Regions from separate parts of the Heyndrickxia acidicola genome, predicted to be linked through region 1. Evidence: predicted binding sites of a transcription regulator. Region 1 holds the regulator's gene; each other region holds the start of a gene.

Region 1 (5,339 bases):
ACGAGCTTCTTCGCTGAATTTAATTTCTTTTGCCATTTTAACTTTACCTCCTCGTAATTCTAATGATTTAGTTATGCTTTATAAACAAACCAGATTAGCCTAGTACAGCTAAAATGTCACTTTCACGAAGGATTAAGTATTCTGTGCCTTGGTATTTCACTTCTGTACCAGCATATTTAGAGAAGATGATTCGATCGCCTTCAGATACCTCCAGCGCAACACGCTCACCGCTATCTAAAACACGTCCAGTACCTACAGCCACTACTTTGCCTTCTTGTGGTTTTTCTTTTGCAGAGTCAGGCAGAACAATACCGCTAGCAGTTTTTTCTTCTGATTCTACTAATTCAATTACGACGCGATCACCTAGTGGTTTTAACAAGTGAAACAACCTCCTCAAAAATAGTATGTAAATTTTCTTTATTAGCACTCGACATCTCTGAGTGCTAACACAATTATTATAATAATTAATTCACTCACATTTTGCAAGTCTGTAAACCTAAATTTTTTAATAATTTTACAAAAGACTGTTTTCGCATAGATTGGTGCTTTATGTACAAAGAAACTTTCCGTATGCGGACTATCTTCGCGGCATCTTTTCGAAGGTTATTCAAAAGCATTAATACTGAATTTGGATTTTCAATCATTTTTGTGTCAAATAGTAACATAGTTTACGAAAAGAACCTTACGAAAACACAGGCACCATCAAAGTTTATGTATCCTTTTTATCCTTATACATATCAGCAATACATTTCTCATAAAATATAACGGAGTTTTGCGCCAGCCTTCTCATTTGAATAGATTGCTGTACAATAGTAGAATGGACAGTGTTCTGGTTTTTACATGAGATCCGAATGAACTCTTTTCCATATACATTACAAGCTACAGGAAAGGATACATGACGTGAAAAAAGAGTACATTTATATTTTAATCACATATATTGTTATGCAGCTTTCAGGCATTATCGGAATACCGGTTGTTGCCGCTTTAGGAATCTATGTTTTTCATGAATCAAAAGCACAAATGGCACATATCGCCCTTCCCAGCTGGATTGTCATTAGTTTTATTGCCGCATTGATTATTATTCTTCCTCTTTACAAAAAGTCGATACGCAATCAGGAGGAGAGAATCAGCCCTATGCCCATTGGCCAGTCATTATTATGGGCGGTTGGCGGGATATTCATGGCATTTGCCGCCCAATATGCAGGAGCCATTATTGAGCATTTAATTGGTGTAAATGCAGCTTCTGAAAATACAGATAGGATCCTGGCATTAATTGAAAGCCTGCCATTAGTCGTTATTGTCAGTTCCATTGTTGGTCCTATATTAGAGGAAATTGTGTTTAGGAAAATCATTTTTGGATCCCTTTATAAGAAATTCTCTTTTAATATATCCGCTACGATCAGTTCATTGCTTTTTGCATTGGCTCACCAGGACATTACCCATCTGATTGTTTATACATTAATGGGCTTTACCTTTGCCTACCTATATAGAAAGACAGGACGAATTATTGTATCCACCATAGCCCATGTAGTGATGAATACAGTTGTTGTCCTGATTCAGTTGTCTCTAACAGGGCAGATGCATGACCAAATTAAAAGTGTTCAAGGTATTATTGGAGGATTTTTCTCATGAGGCCTTTATTCTCAGGTGTTTTTTATTGCCTGCTTGGCATACTGTTTACCTATTTTGCCACCCAGCAGGTTCAGTCAAGCGGCTGGGGTCTATTTCCCTTTTTAATTATTTTTCTTGCCACTCTGGATTTGGGTGCCGGTATTAAAATCATTGCTTATTATATTTTAATAAGAAATCAACGAAAATAACGACCTGATGCTGAAAAAGAAAATGTTTCAGTACTTTTATATTTTCATCCTATTTAAACAACGAAAACTGCCAGAACACCAAGCTATCAATAAGATATGTGTTCTGGCAGTTTCTTTAGCTGGAAGCACAGGCAGGAGCTTCTTCTGCAGGCCTGATCATTTATATTTCAGTTTGCTCCAAAGTGTACCTTGCTTCTGCTGCCATCGCCTTTTTATAGCCAATTCTAGAAATAAATAAGCTCAGTTCATACAGGAGGAGCAATGGTACAGATACCATCATGTGTGACAATAGATCAGGCGGCGTAATGAAAGCTGCAATGACAATCAATGCAAAATAAGCATACTTCCTAATCTTTGATAGCAGCATTGGTGTAACAATTCCCAATCTTGTCAAAAACAGCATAACCACAGGCATTTGAAATAAAAAGCCGAAGGGCAGTGTAATATGGAATAGGAATTGGAAATATTCATTGATTCCAATGACAGCATGAATGCCCATTTGGCGGGACAGCTTCAACATAAATCGCAAAACAAGTGGAAACAGCACAAAATAGGAAAAAGCCAGTCCCGCTAAAAATAAAAAGATAGCAGCTGGAATATAGGCGAGCGTTGCTTTTCGTTCTTTTTCCAAGAGGCCAGGGCTGACAAACGCCCATAACTGATAGAGAATAATGGGAATAATGATAATCAATGCGACTAGAAAAGCCATTTCCATATATATCATAAATGGATCGGTCAGCCGAAAGGCATTCAGGGTAAGCGATCTTGCATCCTGGGTATGCTGCAGGATTCTTATAAGAGGCTGTGCGATAAACAAGCTTCCTACTAAAGCAATCAAGAAAAAAATAACAATAACGAAAAGCCTTTTACGAAACTCTTCCATATGTTCAATGAATGTCATGTTTTTCTGGTTCATAACTGATTCACCCTATCGTTTCTTGACATTGCCTTGAATGAAATGATCTTTTTGATATGCCTTTAAAGATTCCATTAGCTCACTTTTGAATACGCTTAAATCTTTTTCAAAAGCTCTCCCTTTCTTAAATAGCCTTCCTGCACCATAAATAAAAACAGGCATTATCACAATGAATACAATGCTACCATATTTGCTGGTCTCATTGCCCCACCCCCCATCTCCATAATATCGAATTATGAGAATTTTGGCTATTTTATCTTCAACTTTCCTGTGTTACTTCAAAATCATTAGGATAATGCTTTAAGAAGTAGACAAACGATTGCAGTTCCACTGAAAGGTCAATATGATGGACCCTTATCTTCCCCGGTACATTCAGTCTTGCAGGAGTAAAATTTAATATACCTCTGATGTCTGTTTCAGTTAACTGATCCGTTACCTTTTGGGCAGAGTCTGCTGGTACCGTCATAATAACAATCGAAATTTTTTCTTTCTTTAAACGTTCCTGAAGCTCACTCATATGGAAAATAGGAACTTCACAAATATTGGTGCCGATTTTATCAGGATCCACATCGAAGGCCAATTCTATTTTCGTATTGTTGTTTTTAGAAAAATTATAGTTCAGAAATGCTGTTCCTAAGTTTCCCACACCAATGAGTGCCACTTTTGTCGTTTCATCCTGATCAAGCGTTTTTCGGAAAAACGATAGTAAATAATTCACATTATATCCGTATCCTTTTTTTCCTAAAGCACCAAAATAGGAAAAATCTCTCCGTATGGTTGCAGAATCCACTTTTACCGCTTCGCTTAATTCAGCTGACGATACCCTCTGCTTTCCTGAAACTGAAAGATTCTTAAGGAAACGATAATATAGAGGCAATCTTTTGGCTGTTGCTTGAGGTATTTTCATCGTCTCTTCATTCATTTGTTTTCCTCCCAGTTGGGTCTCTTTTACTAATCCTTTTCTATGCTTTCTTATAATCAGGACTAGAGACACCGCCTGTTTTTTCAACTAAAAAGGTTGGTCCAATAACCATCCCCTTATCCACAGCTTTACACATATCATATACCGTTAGAGCTGTTGTGGAAGCCGCTGTTAATGCCTCCATTTCAACACCAGTAGCCCCTTTTGTTTTCACCTTGGTAATGATCTTTAAAACAAAGCGATTATCTTCAAGTGATTTCCAGGTGAACTCTATATCTATGCCATTTAAAGGGATAGGATGACACATCGGGATGATCTCCCATGTTTTTTTTGCTGCCATTATACCTGCTACCTGGGCAACAGCCAGCACATCTCCCTTTTTTATTTTATTTTCAATGATATGCTCATAAATCTCTTGATTCACTTCAATACTCGACTCTGCCATTGCCGTGCGCACTGTGTCAGGCTTTCGGCTTACATCGACCATTTTAGCTCTTCCCTGCTCATTAAAGTGAGTTAAATTCGTCATTACCAACCACCTCTTTCGTTCAATCATACACTTTTTTATTTTGCCTGTCACCGCTCTAAAGAAGGATCAAACCTATTTCCTGCCTGATGCGCCCTTATTGCCGATAGGCCTTTAAATAAGGTAAACTAGCAGTAATGACAGAGGTGAAAATTATGATACTATTGCAGGTTCAACAGCTCTCTAAATATTTTGGAGCTGAACTTATTTTATCGAATATAAAACTTGAAGTTCAACATAGAGACAGAATTGCGCTTGTAGGTCGAAATGGTGCAGGAAAATCAACACTTCTTAAAATGATCTCTGGACAGATGTCCTATGACAGCGGCGATATAATGAAGCCGAAAGAAGTAACAATGGGCTACCTGGCGCAAAACACTGGATTGGAATCCAGTTTATCTATATGGGAAGAAATGCTTACTGTTTTTGAAGATCTCCGAAAAATGGAGGCAGAGCTGCGCCTTCTTGAACAGCAAATGGCTGATCCCAATATATATGAAAATAATGAGCGTTATGAAAGGCTTTTAAAAGAATATGACCATTTGCAGGTTACGTTCAAGGATCTTGGTGGTTATCAGTATGAAGCAGATATCCGTTCGGTCCTACATGGGCTCCGCTTTCACCAATATGATTACAGCACATTCATTTCCACCCTAAGCGGTGGCCAGAAAACAAGGCTTGCACTTGCCAAACTGCTTTTAACGAAGCCAGATATATTAATCCTGGATGAGCCTACCAACCATTTGGATATTGATACGTTATCATGGCTTGAACAATATTTGCAAGGATATCAAGGCGCCATCTTAATCGTTTCACATGACCGCTACTTTTTGGACAAGGTTGTCAATCAAGTTTATGAGCTTTCCAGGCATTCCATTCAAAAATTCAAGGGAAATTACAGCCAATACCTGGATCAAAAAGCGGAACAATATGAACGGGATTTTAAGCTTTATGAAAAGCAGCAGGAGGAAGTCGCAAAGCTGCAGGATTTCATCCAAAAGAATCTTGCTAGAGCTTCCACTACCAAAAGAGCTCAAAGCCGGAGAAAGCAGCTGGAGCGTATGCAGTTGATGGATCGCCCTCTTGGTGATGAGAAGTCCGCGAATTTTATGTTTAGTATTGAAAAACAAAGCGGGAATGATGTTCTTAGTATAG
Region 2 (5,339 bases), 1.6 Mb from region 1:
TCATTTCTCTGCGTGAAGGGCTGTTCAACATTGCTGCAGCAGCCGGCATAGATACTCCCGTTAAATTTGAGCGGAAACATATTGTGTATAAAGATGAATTTGGAAGGGTTTTTCCGGTAGATAATATTTTGCATACTCTGAAGAAAAGTCAGGAACAAATCACATGAAAGGTGCCTAAAACAAATAAATTTTGCTTTATTGCCATGTGCTCTCAATAATTATTTGGAAATATTCAGCAGGGTTAACTCTTATTTAAGGCATCAGGCTAGACAATGACAGAAAATTCCACATAGTATAAAAGTAAGCCGTCAGAATTTATCCTGCCGTAAATGAATCCTTTTCAACTCCATTTATCAAAATAGTCTGCCCCAAACAGGTAGGCTATTTTTAATGAACCAGAAAGAATAATTTTTTATCAAAGGCTCTTTCATAAACTTTGTTGTTATTTAACACAAAAAATAACGAATTTCACAGACTCTTTAGTAATGTTGTAAACCTGAAAAGATGCCACAAGACTCACTTTACTCAGAATTTAACACTTTTGCGAAAAGGAACAATCTATGCGAAAACAGCCTTATCAAATGAATTATTTAACCAATGATTCTGTCTGGCTCCAGCGCCCTATCGGCTAGCGAATTTCTGCATCCCCTCACTAAGATAAGTCACATCAGTGAGTGAAATACCTTGCTGTTTTCCTTTATCTCAGTCGCAGACTCTGAAATCCGTAAGCCGAAGATGGCTTTTGAAATAGTCGTTTCGCTTGGAAGCATTGCTGCATACATTAGAACAAACAGAGACAGGAGGTGTTTTTTCATGAGCGATGGCGTAGCAGGAGGATACGGCTCAGGTTTTGCCCTGATTGTCGTGTTATTCATTCTTTTAATCATTGTTGGAGCAGCATACGTTTACTAATAAAGGGAACATCCAAAAGGGGGTTACCGGATCATGTTTGGAGCAGGTTGTGGATACGGATGCGGCTATGGCTATGCACCTGCAGCTGGAGCTGGAGCAGGGAACGGATTTGTACTGATTGTCATTCTGTTTATCCTTCTCATCATCATTGGAGCTGCTTGGTGCTAAGAAAATAAGAAGAGGGTGACTCAAAAAGCGGGACTATGCCGCTGAATAGAGTCACCTTTTTTTACTACTGAATAAAAAAAGGGAAATAGGTAGGGAGTTTTTTCTATTTAGTTTTAGACTAGGCTGCCCTGAAAAATCACTTTATACGAGTTCAAAAAACTACCCAAACGACCTATGGGAGTCATTATTATAGATAGGGAAAAAAGAACATATTAGGGTGGCCTCTGAAAAAAATTAAGTTGATCATACACTTCTAATGATTAACGGAAGTGAACAGGCAGGACAAACAGCGGTATGCATATATGAGTATGACCCAATGTTCGTTTTTAATCCAGGTTGATTGAAGCGGAAACGCAAGACTCCTGCGGGATCAGAGGCCTTAGGGAGACCTCGCAGGAGCTTGTGACGAGGCTCCCGGCCACCCGCGGAAAGCGAGTGTCTGCAGCTCAAATCAACTAGCAGGAAAAAGATGCTGTTTCCAAGGTCTTCTGATATCATTGGACCTTTGGGACAGTCTCTTCATATTTCACAATGTAATTAAACAGTAAAAAGTTTGTGTGACTGTTCGTTTTTTATAAAGTCTCCTTAGAAATGTATTATAAGTTCAAGAAATCCGTTGTTTTTAACATGAAAATTTAACAAAGTTTAAGCAAATAAAATTACTGCTGGTTTTAAAGAAAAAAGTGTATGGAATAACTGAAAAGGGAAAACTTAATGATAAATAGGAACAATTTCCGCCATTAAAACAAGAAAGGTGGAAGTTTCATGCTATTTGCTATTATAAATTGGAGATTTTTTAACGTTAATGTGATATTATAGTTCAGGAAGGTCTTCTTAATCGGGAATGGTTTGCAGGGCAGGAAATACGGGCTGATATAGACCATCTTATTTTTGGGTGAATCTTTGTGTAAAGTTTCACAAACCCTTCTCCGAGTTGAAGGAAGTATATACCTAGAAATAACAGGATTTCCCTGTAATCCTAAAAAACTAAGCATAGCCGCTTATTGTAAAGGAGAATTGATATGTCAGAAACAACTCAACAAAATGCTGAACAGGTAAGATTATCTCCAAGCAAAGAACAGCTTGATGTGCTTGACCAGCTATTAAAACCAGAGGTGCAGGAATCATTAAATGCATTAGTCGATCAGCTTCCAAAATTAACAGAAATCGTCGGATTGCTTACAAAATCATATGATTTTGCTCAAGCTGTAGCAACAGATGATATCCTAAAAAGTGATACAGTAGGTGCAGTAAAAGAAATTGCAGAACCTGTAGTGGAAACTGTTAAAGGACTTGCTGCGACTGCGATTGAAGCTAAGGACCGTGCTGACGAAAGTAATGAAGTGATAGGTCTATTCGGACTTTTAAGAATGATAAAAGACCCGCAAGTTCAAAAGCTTTTCCGTTTTGCTAATGCCTTCTTGCAAATCAATGCGGAACGCCAAAACTTAAAATAGTTCTATTTACATTTAAAAGTAAGGACGGAGGAAATACTATGTCAAAACATATTGTTATTTTAGGCGCAGGGTATGGCGGCGTTTTAGCTGCTTTATCTGTCCGAAAATACTTAAACAAAGATGAAGCAAAGGTAACAGTGGTAAACCAATACCCAACTCATCAAATTATTACTGAATTGCACCGTTTGGCTGCTGGTAGCATTTCAGAAACAGCTATATCACTGCCTTTAACTAAGCTGTTTAAAGGAAAAGATATTGATCTTAAAATTGCTAAAGTGGAAAATTTTTCTGTAGACAAGAAAAATGTAAAGCTTTCTGACGGATCGAACTTAACGTATGATGCACTAGTTGTAGGTCTTGGAAGCGTAACTGCCTACTTTGGTATTCCTGGTCTTGAAGAAAACAGCATGGTGCTTAAATCTGCTGCTGATGCTGTTAAAATTCAAAAACATATTGAAAACCGTATTCGCGAATATGCTCAAACGAAAAATGAAGCTGATGCAACTATTCTTATCGGCGGCGGCGGTTTAACAGGTGTCGAACTTGTTGGTGAAATTGCAGACAAGCTTCCGGGTTTAACAAGGAAGTACGGTGTAGATGCTTCTGAAATTAAATTAATGCTTGTAGAAGCTGGCCCAAAAATCCTGCCAGTTCTTCCTGACGATCTTATTGAACGCGCTACGAAGAGTTTGGAAAATCGCGGTGTTAAATTCCTTACAGGCCTTCCTGTTACAAATGTTGAGGGGAATACTGTCGACTTAAAAGATGGACAAAAAATCATTACCAATACATTCGTGTGGACTGGCGGAGTTCAAGGTAATCCGTTAGTGGCTGAGTCTGGCCTGGAAGTAAACCGTGGACGCGCGACAGTAAATGAATTCCTTCAGTCTACATCTCATAACGATGTTTTTGTTGCAGGAGACAGCGCAGTTTACTTTGGAAGTGATGGACGTCCATTCCCTCCAACAGCTCAAATTGCATGGCAAATGGGAGAATTAATCGGTTATAACTTATATGCTTTCTTAGAAAGCAAAACACATGAAACATTCAGCCCAATTAATTCAGGTACATTGGCAAGCTTAGGACGTAAAGATGGGGTTGCTACAATCGGAGGCAATTCAATTCCTCTTAAAGGTATGCCTGCAACGTTGATGAAAGAAGCAAGTAATATTCGTTACTTAACGCATATTAAAGGATTGTTCAGCCTGGCTTATTAATATTTTTATAAATCAGATGAAAAAAGATCTTGCAGCTGCTGCAAGATCTTTTTATTTGGCGAAGAAAAAAACTATGGGGACATGATTTTGACAATAAAAATATTATGTAAACTTATATTTTTTAAAAAAAGCAACCGGAATAGGTTGCAAGAAAAAAGAAAAAGGGATAGTAGGCAAAATAAATGCCTATTGCTATCATAACATGGAATTTAACACTTTACTGTAGTAAAAGATAACTAATTTTATACTTCTAGTTTTTGTAATTGTTGTAAAAATGAACAAAAAAATGAGAGGAATTCGTAGTGTATTATTGCTAAATAATAGAAAAAATGGTATTTTAAGGATATATAAAGGGAAAGCAATCTGGTAATAAGATTCGTTTGAGCTCCAAGGAGTTAACAAAACCCTAAAACCTTTTATGCTGAAGGCACAGGGTTAAAAGGGAAGACTTTTTTTCCTTTCCTTGACGAATCAGGAACATGTTTTATTTTCCGATGGGACCGGGTATGTAAGTGAAAGAGTGTATTTTGGACTTAAAAAGGGTGGGATTAAAAAAACGGAAAAAATCAAAAAGGGGATGCAATGCACCCCCAAAAAAACTCATTAATTATAAGAAAGGCTAACTGATGTCTGATATACAGGATCATCGAGATTTAAAAGAAATTGAACTATATCCTCTGCAGCATGCTCATTAATAAAATTTTGCTGAGACTCAATAATGTTGTTCAGTTTCTCAGCATTATTTGCAAGCAGCTCTTCAATTGTCGGCTCGATGTCCTGTGTACTTTTGCAAATTATCCCAAGATTAAATTTTTCTGCAAAACCCGGGTTACCTTCCTCTTGGCCTGGAAGGGCTCCTGTAATAATAATAGGTGTATTACTCGCAAAAGCTTCAAACATGACATTTGGACTGCCTCTTGTAAAAGCAATATCAGAGCTGAACATAAGATCTTGGATATCTTTGGTAAAACCGTACACTTCGACCTTTTGACCGTATTTTCCCAATGCATTTTCAAGCTTCTTTTTCATTTTAACATTGCGTCCTGCCACAATTTTGACATTGCAGTCAAAATGGTCCAGAAGGTTTTCAGCGATATTTTTCATATTTCCTACACCTTCGCCGCCGCTCATAATCAGGCATTTTAAAGGCTTGCCTTCATTAGGTGTATATGTTTTTTTAGGATTAGCTGCTTTACGGTAAAAACGGGAACGTACAGGGAAGCCCAGTACTTTAATATTCTCACTTGGTACGCCATATTCAATGCATTTTTCCTTGGCTTCAACTGTAGGACTTATAATATAATCTGCCCGTTTATCTGCCCATAATGGATAAATGCTGACTAAATCGGCAATCAAAGTAACAAAGGGAATTTTTATTCCTTGTTTTTCCAGAATGTTTAGAATGGAACCGTTAAAGTTTGGATGCACAGATAAAATGATATCCGGTTTAAATTCCTCTAAAAGTTTTAGGAAATTATTTTTTATGACTGTTTCAATCATTTGATTCACTACTGCCGGTTTTAAAGAAGATAGATTCCAAACCAGCTTCCATAGTCCTTCAGCAGTCCTTGTAATAGGTCCATAA
Region 3 (5,339 bases), on a different contig from region 1:
TGAGACGTAAACCAAGGGTCACGGCAATAACAGCGACAGAAAGCATTGTGAAAAAATCAAGCGCAAAGGTGGAAAGAAAAGCAATGCGAAGAGTACTCATCGTTGACTTACGGTATTGATCGCTAACTTTATTCACCGTTTCGATATGTGATTTACTTCTTCCCAGATATTTTAATGTTTCCAATCCGCGTAAAGAATCGACGAAGTGGTTGGAAAGCAAACGATAAGAGCTCCATTGATCGTCTATTTTCTTTTGGGCAGCCCAGCCTAATAAAATCATAAAAATAATGAGAATGGGCATTGCAGCAAGCAGGATAACGGCAGAAAGATAGTCCTTCGTCCATATATAAATGGCAATCAGCCAGGGAGTGATACCCATTGTCACCATTTTAGGAATAAACAGCTCCAAGTAGACACGAAGCTTTTGACAGCCTTCTATGATAAAAGTAACTAGATTTCCCGTCCCCTCTTTTTTAGTAAAGCGAGGACCTAGGGAAAAAATCGTTTCCATTAGGGCTTCGCGTAGCTCTTTAACCGTTTTGGTGCTGAATCGCAAGCACACTTTTCTGATTACCAAACTCATTAACTGTCTAAAAAGAAAAGCCATTACGAAATACATAATGGCAGGTATTTGACTAGATAATGAATGATGATGGAAAAGCGCTGTAATGACTTCTGATAGCCATTTGGCTTGAAATATAATTGCCAATGATTGAAGAAAAACCAATCCTGCTACTGCTATGAGTACTGTTTTTATCCCTTTGTAGGCCATTATATTTGTTTTCATTAGTATTCCATACGCTCCTTATGATTGACGCGTTTTCTAAAAACATAGTAGCTCCAAATCTGATACCCCAAAACAAAAGGCAAAAGTGTCAGTGAGAGATACGTGATGATTTTTAACGAATAGCTACTGGATGAAGCGTTATGAATCGTTAGGTCATACTGACTGCTAATCGAACTAATCAAAACGTTTGGAAATAAACCAATAAAAACGGAAGCGATGAGCAAAATAAGAGTGAAGCCGGACATAACGAAAGACCAGCCATCCCGTTTTTTGGTAAGAAAGAATCCAGCCAGTAAATACACAAGAACACCAAGAATAAATAAGGATTCCAGCAGCATCCCGTGATGAGCGAAAACATCCGTCGAAAAGAATGTCATCAATATGAATACCAGTAAGAATAAAGCGTTTATAGGCAATAATTTTTTTGCAGCTCTCCGACATCGGTCACGCAGGTCATCAACTGTGCGAAGGGTGGCAAAAATCAACCCGTGCCATAAGCATAAAACCGTAAGCGTGATGCCGCCTAGTAGAGTGTAAACATTTACTACATCCGTGAAGTGTAAATGGATATTCATCTGTTTATCTAGAGGAATTCCTTTAAGAAAGGCAGCAAACACGATCCCCAAGATCATAGGCGGGAGCATGCTTCCAAAAAATATAATCCAATCCCATGTATTTCTCCAAGCCTTGCTTTCTGATTTTCCTCTAAATTCAAATGCTACCCCTCTGCCGATCAAGGCAAGAAGCAAAAAGACAAAAGGCAAATAAAATCCACTGAGAAGAGAAGCATACCAATTTGGAAATGCTGCAAACATTGCCCCTACAGCGGTTATAAGCCATACCTCATTGGCATCCCAAAATGGGCCAATCGTATTAATAAATGCCCTGCGCTCTATATCATTTTTTGCAACAAAACGACTCGACATCCCGATACCAAAGTCAAATCCTTCTAGAAAAACAAAACCGACAAACAATACAGCAATGAGTAAGAACCAAAGCGCATTAAGAGATAGCATGGTATCCCTCCTTCGTAAATGGATCATGAATAACCGATGTATGATCCTCTTCATGTACAGGCCCTTTTTTAATTTCCCGAACGAATAGAGTGACCATCACAGCAAATAAAATAAGATAAGAAACGGAAAAAGCAATAATCGAGAACAAAAGTTCACCTGCAGTTACATTAGGTGAGACAGCAGCCTGTGTTTTCATATAGCCGAAGACTACCCATGGTTGACGGCCGATTTCTGTCATAATCCATCCTGTAGAACTTCCAATAAACGGAAAAGTGATCGCTGCAACCATGATGCGCAAAAACCATTTGCTTTGCTGCAATTTCTTTCTAACCAGCAAGTAGGTTCCCCAAACCGCCAAAAAGGCCAATCCTCCACCTAAAACAGCCATTATCCGAAAACTCCAGAAAGCAGTTCGCACTGGCGGGAGATAGTTTCCCGGTCCGTAAAGCTCGGTGTATTTTTTCTGGAGTTCATTCATCCCAACTACCGAACCGTTAAATTTTCCATACGATAAAAAGCTTAATAGATACGGAATTTCAACTTCAGCGGTATTTTTTTTATGTGCTTGATCAATATTGGCTGTCACCGTCCAAGCTCCAGGGTTGCCGCTGTTTTGCCATAAACCTTCACTTGCAGCCATTTTCATTGGTTGTGTTTCAACTAAATACTGTGCTTGTTCATGTCCGGATAAAGTAATGCCAATCCCGGAAAACAATCCAACGATGATGGCAACTTGAAAGGACTTTTTATAGAATGCAACATGTTTTTTCTTCAACAGCATTATGGCACTAATACCTGTAATAAAGAATGCACCTGTTGCAAAGGATCCCAAAATGGTATGCGGGAATTCTACCCAAAGCTGACCGTTCGTTAAAAGTGCTAAGAAATTATTCATTTCTAAACGACCGTGTCTTAAAACAGCACCTACTGGATGCTGCATAAAGGAGTTAGCCGTCAGGATAAAGAATGCAGAGCACATTGTGCCAATGCATACCAGCCAAATACATAGGCAATGAACCCATTTCGGCAAACGATCCCATCCGAAAATCCAAAGGCCTAGGAAAGTGGATTCCATGAAAAATGCCAGTAAGGCTTCAATGGCAAGCGGTGCTCCAAATACGTCGCCCACAAACCTGGAATACTCAGACCAGTTCATCCCAAATTGAAATTCCTGCAGAATCCCCGTTACTACCCCTACTGCAAAATTGATTAAAAATAAGTGTCCCCAAAACTTTGCCAATTTTTTGTACTGCTCGTCTTTTTTTATGACATATAAAGTTTCCATAATGGAAATAAGAAAAACGAGCCCGATAGAAAGCGGAACAAAAAGAAAGTGAAACAAAGTGGTGGATGCGAATTGTATACGTGAAAGAAATACAGTATCCATTGTCATAGCTCCTTTTATTAAAGAGTTTGTGAACAATTTCACATAAATATGTTCAATGTTTCACAAACTTTGTGTTACTACTATTATATGCCTTGTGTACATAAACTGAAGATAAAAATTTGAACAACGAACGACAAAACCTTGTCAATTATGTGAAAACGTGAAGACTTAAAGATAAATCCTCATACATTGGTAGTTTTCCCCACCTAGTACATTCTTTTTTAAACTAAATAGGATCCATACAATTTAAGTTTATGGATCCTATATTTGCTTTTGACACGTCATTCATTAGATAGATAATGAAACAGAATTTCGTAGCATCACAATCATTCAGCGAATCAATTCTGTTTGTAATACTGGAAAAAACGTATAAGCTAGAATAATGCTGATAATAGCAGCTACGACCATTGCTAAGCTTGCAAATGTTCCTTCCAGTTCCCCCATTTCAAATGCTTTTGATGTTCCAGCACCATGCGCTCCCATCCCAAGCAGCAGTCCTTTGGCAGTGGAAGACCGAATACCAATCAATCGAATTAACAAAGGACCTACTACTGTTCCTGCAAGCCCGGTAACGATGACAAAAACAGCCGTCAAGGTCGGTACCCCTCCTATGGTTTTAGAAATGTCCATGGCAATAGGGGTCGTGATAGAACGCGGTACCAAGCTATTAATTAACGAAGGACTTAGTTTAACCCATACTGCAAAAAGAAAGGAAGAAGCAATGGCTGTCAAAGAGCCTACAATGAGACTGATAATGATCTCAACCACATGTTTTTTTAGCAGTTGGTAATGCTTATACATCGGGACAGCAAATGCAACGGTTGCTGGTCCTAAAAGCTTTGTGAGCCACTGTGCGCCACTGTTGTAAGTAGAATAAGATGTATGGGAGATCAATAACATTATGATTAAGATAAGGGGACAAATTAAAATGGGTGTGAGTAAAAGAGATTTTCTTTTTTTATATAGCTTTTTGCATAAAACAAAGATGGCTGCAGTCAGGATCAAACTAGCGATTGGCAGAAGGTGTTCCACGTTTTCCACCCCTTCTAAATTTAGATAAAATTTCAGCTGATATTCCAGTGAATGTCATGACGAATAAGGTGCTCACTAAAATGACCAATACAATTTTAATTCCTTGAAGTCCCATAATCTCTTTGTATTGAATAATCCCCACTGCAGAGGGCACGAAGAACAAAAGAAGTTCCGATAAAAGCCAAGCAGCTCCTAAATCCACCCACTCTACTTTAACTATTTTTAACGCCAGTAATCCAAACAGCAAAAATAAGCCGAATATACTTCCTGGTATAGGTACATGCAGAGTGCTTGACAGCACGTTTCCAATGAGGAAAAGGATGTAAAAAAAGCACACCTGCCATACCATTTTCATAACTTTCATTTTCACTCACAACCTTTTGGTATTGTGAAATGGATCACAATTTTTTTAAAAAAAGAGCCGTCTTTCTATGGACGACTCTTTCACTTTGCACTCCGCTGTCCTCACCCTAAAATCAAAATAATGCGTTTTAGAGCTCAGTGTGTTCTGGGACCTGTACATGTCGCTGGTTGAATACCTTTTTAGCCACTGAAAGAGCATTCAGTACACGCTGGAACCCTGTATAAGGAATCAATTGAATGATAGCTTCCACTACTTCTTCCGGTGTTAAACCGGAAGTAAGTGCTGTATTAAGATGAAGTTCCATCTGTGGTTCGGTTCCTTGAGTGATGAGTGAAGAGATGGTGACAAGTGCCCTTTGTTGATTGCTTAAACCTGTCGGGAGTATATGTCTCCATACGCAAATTCGATAATATATTTACCAACATCAGGAGCAATCTCTTCTAGATCCTCTGATTTTTTTTAGTGTGTTGAGATATCCTTGTTAGAAGTCAGTGTATATTCCATTAATTTGTCTAAACCTTGATGTAAGCGATCTTTTTCCAAAACGTTTTGCCCTCCTATTAATCATGTTTATTTGTACGTTACACTAATTCTTTTAACAACTTTTGTTGAGTTCCCTTAACACTTTCTACTGTAACTCTTATTCTTTCATTCGTAAAATTCATATAAATAATATTATCTATTCATATTAGTAATAGTTTGCGCTCAAAAGGCTAAATTATTAAGGAGTGTTTATGGATTTCTAGGCATAGC

The links. The regulator Rex, encoded in region 1, represses fermentation and respiration genes when NADH is low (regulators of the CRP and FNR family bind a similar motif). The targets are predictions, from matches to a motif close to TTGTGAAATATTTCACAA.
Region 2: A5N88_RS06705 (helical membrane plugin domain-containing protein) is a predicted target of Rex. The motif match lies at 1,984-2,001, and genes of this name have one in related genera.
Region 3: A5N88_RS23580 (cytochrome ubiquinol oxidase subunit I) is a predicted target of Rex. The motif match lies at 3,217-3,234, and genes of this name have one in related genera.

Annotation. Positions count from the first base shown of each region.
Region 1 is NZ_KV440953.1:3,049,390-3,054,728, forward strand. Features, by position in the region: gene groL (chaperonin GroEL) at 1-36, opposite strand, end outside; gene groES (co-chaperone GroES) at 95-379, opposite strand; gene A5N88_RS14205 (CPBP family intramembrane glutamic endopeptidase) at 901-1,632, shown strand; gene A5N88_RS14210 (YdiK family protein) at 1,629-1,820, shown strand; gene tatC (twin-arginine translocase subunit TatC) at 1,981-2,736, opposite strand; gene A5N88_RS14220 (redox-sensing transcriptional repressor Rex) at 2,996-3,658, opposite strand; gene moaC (cyclic pyranopterin monophosphate synthase MoaC) at 3,699-4,187, opposite strand; gene A5N88_RS14230 (ABC-F family ATP-binding cassette domain-containing protein) at 4,340-5,339, shown strand, end outside.
Region 2 is NZ_KV440953.1:1,432,433-1,437,771, reverse strand. Features, by position in the region: gene A5N88_RS06710 (FMN-binding glutamate synthase family protein) at 1-167, shown strand, start outside; gene A5N88_RS24220 (YjcZ family sporulation protein) at 814-912, shown strand; gene A5N88_RS24215 (YjcZ family sporulation protein) at 946-1,080, shown strand; gene A5N88_RS06705 (helical membrane plugin domain-containing protein) at 2,103-2,537, shown strand; gene A5N88_RS06700 (NAD(P)/FAD-dependent oxidoreductase) at 2,576-3,754, shown strand; gene A5N88_RS06695 (MGDG synthase family glycosyltransferase) at 4,358-5,339, opposite strand, start outside.
Region 3 is NZ_LWJG01000004.1:247,109-252,447, forward strand. Features, by position in the region: gene cydD (thiol reductant ABC exporter subunit CydD) at 1-787, opposite strand, end outside; gene cydB (cytochrome d ubiquinol oxidase subunit II) at 787-1,803, opposite strand; gene A5N88_RS23580 (cytochrome ubiquinol oxidase subunit I) at 1,790-3,190, opposite strand; gene A5N88_RS23585 (LrgB family protein) at 3,521-4,222, opposite strand; gene A5N88_RS23590 (CidA/LrgA family protein) at 4,197-4,586, opposite strand; partial or broken gene A5N88_RS23595 (carboxymuconolactone decarboxylase family protein) at 4,714-5,090, opposite strand.